2 regions of the Butyricicoccus pullicaecorum genome follow, and region 1 is predicted to be linked to the other one. Evidence: predicted binding sites of a transcription regulator. Region 1 holds the regulator's gene; the other holds the start of a gene.
The links. Region 1 encodes NrdR, which represses ribonucleotide reductase genes. Its sites were predicted from a motif close to CACNANATNTNGTG; they were not measured.
Positions count from the first base shown of each region.

Region 2: the regulator NrdR is predicted to act here: its motif matches at 1,950-1,963, upstream of nrdJ (ribonucleoside-triphosphate reductase, adenosylcobalamin-dependent).

Region 1 covers NZ_NFKK01000003.1:206,858-210,275, reverse strand. The annotation lists gene fabD (ACP S-malonyltransferase) at 1-403, shown strand, start outside; gene B5F17_RS04185 (suppressor of fused domain protein) at 465-1,079, opposite strand; gene nrdR (transcriptional regulator NrdR) at 1,133-1,591, opposite strand; gene B5F17_RS04175 (sugar phosphate isomerase/epimerase family protein) at 1,695-2,483, opposite strand; gene secF (protein translocase subunit SecF) at 2,545-3,418, opposite strand, start outside.
Region 2 covers NZ_NFKK01000005.1:119,959-123,376, reverse strand. The annotation lists gene nrdJ (ribonucleoside-triphosphate reductase, adenosylcobalamin-dependent) at 1-1,775, opposite strand, end outside; gene B5F17_RS06325 (YoaK family protein) at 2,139-2,810, shown strand; gene B5F17_RS06320 (Cof-type HAD-IIB family hydrolase) at 2,857-3,418, opposite strand, start outside.

The DNA.
Region 1 (3,418 bases):
GGTTGAAAAGGCAATTGCAGCTTGCAAGGAGGCTGGTGCACGCCGTGCCCTTCCCCTCGCAGTCAGCGGTGCATTCCATACCAGCCTGATGGCTGAGGCTGCAAAGGAACTGCGTGCATTCGCGCAGGATCTGACCGTACACGAAGCAGTGATGCCGATTTACACCAATGTAACGGGCGAGAAGCTGGAAGTTACCGATCTGCCCGCACATCTGGAGCGTCATATGTGCTCTCCGGTACGCTGGAAGAGCTTGGTTGCAAACGGCATGGCTGATGGCCTAACCACTGGTGTTGAGATCGGCCCTGGCAAGACTCTGGCTGGTTTTGCTAAGAAGATCAGCAAGGAACTGACCGTGCGCACGGCAGAAACACCGGAAGATGTTGCAGCAGTTGCTGGCGCATAATTCAGAAAAAGAAAGGCGAAATAAAATGAAAAGAACCTGACATTTGTCAGGTTCTTTTTGGTTATAGAATGGAATCTCGAGTATAATCGGTCAGTCCATCGGGTAACTTCTCAAGCAGCGCGGAGACCGTTGTTTTGCCATCTACAAGGGCTTTCAGCTCGGCATCGGTTGCACCGACCAGCTGCACAAACTGTACCTTGCCGTTCGGTGTATCCATCGTACCCAGCCCATCTTCCATGGTTAAAAATCCGGTGATTTGCGAACTTCCGTCCGCATCAATGCCGGTGGTCTGGCCGGTGTAAATATACTCTTCGGGAGAGAAAATATCGCCGTCTTCAAAAGACATGCGTGCGAGCGTCTGCAAAATGCCGCAGATGTTTTTATATTCCTTGTCGCGCTTGCGGATGCCGTCTTTTTTGAGCTTTAACGTCAGTTCAAAGCCCAGACCGCTGTATGCAGCATGCTGAGATTCCTTTTCGTAGAGCTCGGAAAATCCATAGGTGACAAAGTGGTAGTACGAACCGCCGTCGTAAATGCTGATGCCGTCGAGCGGGTCGTTGCCGCCCATACGATAGCTCAGAACTGGTGCATAGTGGATTGGATCAGTTTGGTCAGGGTATAAGGTGAGCATGGCCTGCGTAATGGCGTCCCAACCGCTGGTTTCGGGCATATCCATGATTATATCATCTCCTTATCACGAAAAAGCGGCCAAAAACAGGCCGCTTTTGCTTACTTCTTGTTTTGCAGCAGAGAATTGAGCTCTTCCAGGAAGGTATTGATATCCTTGAACTGACGATAAACCGACGCGAAGCGCACATAGGCGACTTCGTCGACGTTTTTCAACTCCTGCATGACCATTTCACCGATTTTCTGGGAAGAAATTTCGGTTTCCAGTGTACCGAACAATTTTTGTTCGACGGTATCTACCAGTTGCTCCAAGCGTGCCTGAGGTACCGGGCGCTTTTCGCATGCTTTCATCACACCGCTGAGCAGTTTATTACGATCATAAGGCTCACGGGTGCCATCACGTTTGACCAGCATAAGGGGCAGGCGCTCAATCGTCTCGTAGGTTGTGAAACGCTTGAGGCAGTGAAGGCATTCGCGTCTGCGGCGGATGCTAGTTCCCTCGTCTGTCGGTCGAGAATCTACGACCTTGCTGTCGGGGTAATTACAGAACGGGCACTTCATAAGATCACTCACTTATCTTCACATAGGTTCATGCATATATTTTACCATAGAACCAATCTGCGGCAAAGAGGTTTTTGCAAAAATCGCAAAAATCTTTGAGGGCTCAATATAATTTTGCGCGAAGCAAATCGCCTGCACATTGTACCTGAAAATCGTCAGAAAAGTTTGCAGAATAGACCTCAATGAGCATCTGATGGTCGTATTGATACCGTTTCAGCGATTGCATGAGCAGGTCATAATCCATACTTCCCTCCCCTGGCAGCAGACAGCTGTGGGTGGTATCGTAGTCGTTAATATGGATATTGCGCAGACGATTTCCCATCACATCCAGATAAGCCGACCAATGCTGACCGGCACGGTTGGCTTGCTTGATATCTAAGGTATAGCGCAGTTCCGGGACATGTTCGGTCAGCAGCCGCAGATATTCCGGATCACGGGATTTACACCATGCGACGTTCTCCTGTGTCAGCGTGATCCCCTCCTGCTGCGCCATATCGCATAACGTGTGATAGACCTCATAGGTGCGTTCCATGTGTTCAAACAGAGTCTCCTGTGCCATGAAACGCTCTCCGTGAAAGGTCAGATATTGAGCGCCCAATCGTGCTGCGGCACGCATGTACTTGCGGTATTGCGTCAGTCCATCTTCTGTTCGGCGCGCATAGTTTGAGAATAAAAGCATGCCTTCCATCAAAGACGTGTATGGATGAATGGAGATGATTTCGATACCGTTGTGATCGGTTGATCGTTTCAGCGTATCCAGAAAAGACGGATCATATTCGCTTTCGGTGTTGAAGAAAATCTCGATGACCGAGAAGCCGAGGGATGCAATCCGGTCAATGGTTTCCTCGAGCGGCTGCGGATAAAAACAAGCGGTGGAGATGCCGAGGCGCATGGACGCCCTCCTTTCGTGAAAGAAAAGAAGGACACCAAAACGGTATCCTTCTTTATGGTTGTTATACGCGGCGCTTCTTGAAGCGCTTTCTGAAGAAAGCCCACAGGGAGCTGGACAGGAAGATGGACGAATAAGCACCAGATACAATACCGATCAGAAGCGGCAGCGTGAAGTTGCGCAGCGACGGCACACCCAGAATGAACACCATACCGATGGTGAACAGCGTGGTGAGCGTGGTATTGATGGTACGACCCATGGTCTGCCAGATCGAACGATCGGCAATCGACTCGAAGCTTTCCTTGCGTGCGGTGCGCAGGTTTTCACGAATACGGTCGAATACGATGATCGACGCATTGATCGAGTAACCGAGAATGGTCAGCGCACACGCGATAAAGTTCTGGTTGAACGGCAGCTGGAAGATGACATAGACCGACAGCATGGCCAGAAGGTCATGAATCAGGCAGATGACAGCAGCCAGACCAGAGGTAAACTCAAAGCGGAACGAGATGTAGACGAGCATCAGAACAACGGCAACGATTGCAGACAGGAAAGCTGCCTTCTTCAGGTCGTCACCGACCGTCTTACCGACGTCTTCGTTGGAGATCAGATCGTCATCGGTCAGACCATACTTTTCCTGCATCGCAGCGATCACGTCTGCACGCTGCTCACTGGTGAGGCTGGTCGAACGGATGATGACTTCGTTGTTCTCATCGCCCGTAATCTGCGGTGCGTTGGGTTCTACACCGGTGGTGTCCTTCACCAGAGCCTGAATCTCATTGAGGACATCTGCGTTGAGCTCGGTGTTTTCCATGCGGAATTCCATCTGCGTGCCGCCGGCAAAGTCGATGTCGAAGTTATAAAGGTTCACACCGAACGGAAGTGCCAGCAAGCTGACCAGACCGGTGATGCAGAGCAGGACGGAAATAACAGCAAAA
Region 2 (3,418 bases), on a different contig from region 1:
GTCACGAGCAGCGGCTCAGCCATGCCCAGCGCGTCGGCGTACTTGCGTGCCGCCTCGTGTGCGGTCTTGCGCAGCTCGGCCAGCAGCTCGGCTTCCTCTTCGCGCTCCATGCCGGTTGCGTTCACCATGTCCTGCCAGCCGGTCAGCGAGCAGCCCAGCAGCTTGTCGCGCTGCTGTACAGCGTTCCACTCGTGAATTTCCAGCTCACGGCAGGTCATACGGTAGCCTGCACGTGCGGACAGGCGCTGTGCTTCCAGCAGGCCTGCACGGTCAAGGGTGCCGTCGGGCTGAACGAAGGCCATGACGTTGACCGTCGTCAGGTTGCACAGGCCGTGGTTGTCCAGCAGAATCTCGCCGCAGGGGTTGACGCCGTTGAAGTTCGGACGGCGCTTTGCGCCTGCCTCCTGGTTGACCCAGCCCGGCTCGCCCGAGTAGCGCATCTGCTGCAAGTGCCAGTGCAGCTGTTCACGGGTGGGCTTATGGGTATAGAAAATCGAGTTGTTGCTCATCTGACGGTGCGCGATCGACTTGTCGATCTCCCAGCGGTCACCAACCTGCTTGTACAGGTTGCTCTTTGCCTGGATGCAGGTCGGGTCGTCCTGATCGATGAGGCCAATCTCCGAGGTACGGCGCACGCCGCCCGAAACCACGTTCTCACCGATGATATTGGCGATATCCAGCAGGTCGATGGGCTGGAGCTGGGTGCGGGTCTTACCGTCACGCGCACCGGCCTGACCGATGATCTTGTGAATCTTATCGATCATGCGCATCATGGACTGGTAGCCCGATGCCGTACCGCCGAACACTTTGAGCTTTTCGCCCTTGGGACGGATATTGCTGTAATTGACCACGATATGACCGATCTTGTTGTACTCGTTGTTGTAGAGCAGGTTAAAGTACGCGTCGAGTGCCTGTGCCCAGCCCTCCTTGGAGTCGCCGATGGTGATGTAAGCGGTATCGCCCGAGAACGTGAGGTTGGTGTACTCCAGACGCTCGTTCTTGGGCACTTCCTGATACATCTCGTGCAGCAGCTTTAAGTTGGTGCGCACGCGCGGCAGCTTGGCTGCGTCCGACTTGAGCACACGCACGCCGACACCCGAGCCGACCATGAGCAAATAGAACAGGTCGTGGTATGCGTGGAAGTTGTCGATGACCTCAAAGGCGCAGTTATAGTTTGCCATCGGGTACTGTTCACCGACGCGGGTCTCACCTACCCACAGGGTACGGCCGGACAGGAACTGCTTCATCTCATAGATGTTGCGGTACAGCGCCTCGGCCTCCTCGCGGCTGGTCTTGGCCAGCGAGCAGTTATACTCAACCGCACGGCGCACGGTCTCCCACCAGAACTCACGGCGTCCGAGGTGGGACAGGTAACGCGAATAAGTACGCGAGTAGACGAACGAGCCCAGCTGCTGCATGGGGCCGGGCGCGTGCTTGAAGGGGCTCAAAAACTCCTTGCGCAGCAGGCCGTCGCGGTGCTCATACAGACCGCGGCTCTTTTCCTTGTCCATGCGGTACAGAATGTATGCCTTTGCTACGTCAAATCGTCCGGCTTCAAACAGGGCACGCTCTACCAGATCCTGTACGGCCTCGATCTGGATGATCTCGTCCGGCTGATCGGCAAGGTGCTTTTCAATGTGTGCGATGGCATCGGTTACCACCGACTCCTCATAGTTTCCAGCCGATACCGCGGCCAGTCGGATGGCGCGCTCGATAAAGCGGCCGTCATAGGGTACAACTTTACCCGTACGTTTTTTTACATACTTTACTCTCACGTTTTCGGGCTCCTTCCAGACATTCAAAACGCCCCGCAGCAGGCAGGGGCGTCAATAAGCTTTCTCTATTGTAAGCGTTTTTGCGCCCGAGCGAAAGGGCAAAAGCATACGAAATTCCGGTCGAAAACAGCTCAAATTCCTATCATCCCGTCAACACCCAAGTGAATTTGTAACCGCTAGATATGGTATCTATTTCCTGTTTCCCACACATTCCCTATGCTTTCCAGCTGATTCTCCCCCGTTTTGGCCATTCTGACATCCTTCTTTGTCCCTTCTGCGGCACTTGCGCGGGCAGGGCGACCTGCGTATAATAGGACTCGGTAAAAATAACCCCGTTTGTCTCGTATAAGGATGTGACCCCCCATGAAAAAACAGATGTCCGATTCGCTCACGCTCGCGGTCTTTCTGACGCTTGCAGGCGGATTTCAGGACGCCTACTCGTACAACTGCCGCGGCCAGGTATTCGCCAACGCCCAGACCGGCAACATCGTCCTGCTCGGTCAAAACCTCGCAACCGGTCACCCTGGGCGTGCGCTGCACTACCTCTTCCCGCTTTTGGCCTTCATGCTGGGTGTGTATCTGGCCGAACTGGTGTGCAGACGCTATCAGAACAGCACGCGCATCCACTGGCGGCAGACCATCCTGCTCGCGGAAATCGTGCTGCTCGTCATTGCCGGACTGCTGCCCCAGTCGCTGAGCGTCGCGGCCAACGTCCTGTTATCCTTCGCCTGTGCCATGCAGGTCAACGCTTTCCGCAAGTTCCGCGGACTGCCCTGCGCGACCACCATGTGCATCGGCAATATGCGCTCGGCTGCCTCGCTGCTGTGCGGTTACCACACGACCGGTGACCCCGAACTCAAGCGCAAAAGCATGCACTATTACTTCGTCATCGCGGTCTTTGCCGTGGGCGCCGCCATCGGCGCTGTGCTCACTCAGCGCATCGGTGAGCGCGCCATCTGGATTGCAGCCGGATTGCAGCTCATTGGCTTTTTGCTCATGTTCGCCCACGAACCCGACCCCGTTCATATCGACTGACAGAAAAAACGCTCCCGATTGGGAGCGTTTTGTTATATGTTCGGTTTTATGCGTCCTGTTCCATGACCCAGGCAATCGCACGTTCAATGCCATCGGTGTTGCAGGTTCCGGTTACAAACTCTACCTGCTCCTTGACATGATCGGAGGCGTTGCCCATCGCAATCGGGTGGCGCACGGCGTGCAGCATGTTCAGATCGTTGTCCGAGTCACCGATTGCCGCGGTCTCGTCCATCGAAATGCCCAGCTCCTGTGCCAGCCAGCGAATGGCCTCGCCCTTACCAGCACCCTCGGCCATGATCTCGAAGTTATCCGGGCCAGAGCTTGTGAAGGTCAGTCCGGGCAGTTCGCTCATCCACTCCTTTGCACGGCGCTTCTTGTCCGCGTCCATGCTCCAACCCATGAGCTTGGTGACGACACCCCCACAGGATGCGACATCCCCGACCAGATCATCGGTCAGGTGCAGCATGCTGCCCGGCACTTGAAAACCGCGCATCTTAGAGAAAATCTGCTCATAAGTATCGTTGGTCATCCAAATCTCGTCGTCCACGTACAGGAACATCCGCAAGCCGCATTCCTCACCGCGGCGTACAGTCTCGGCTGCTGTTTCA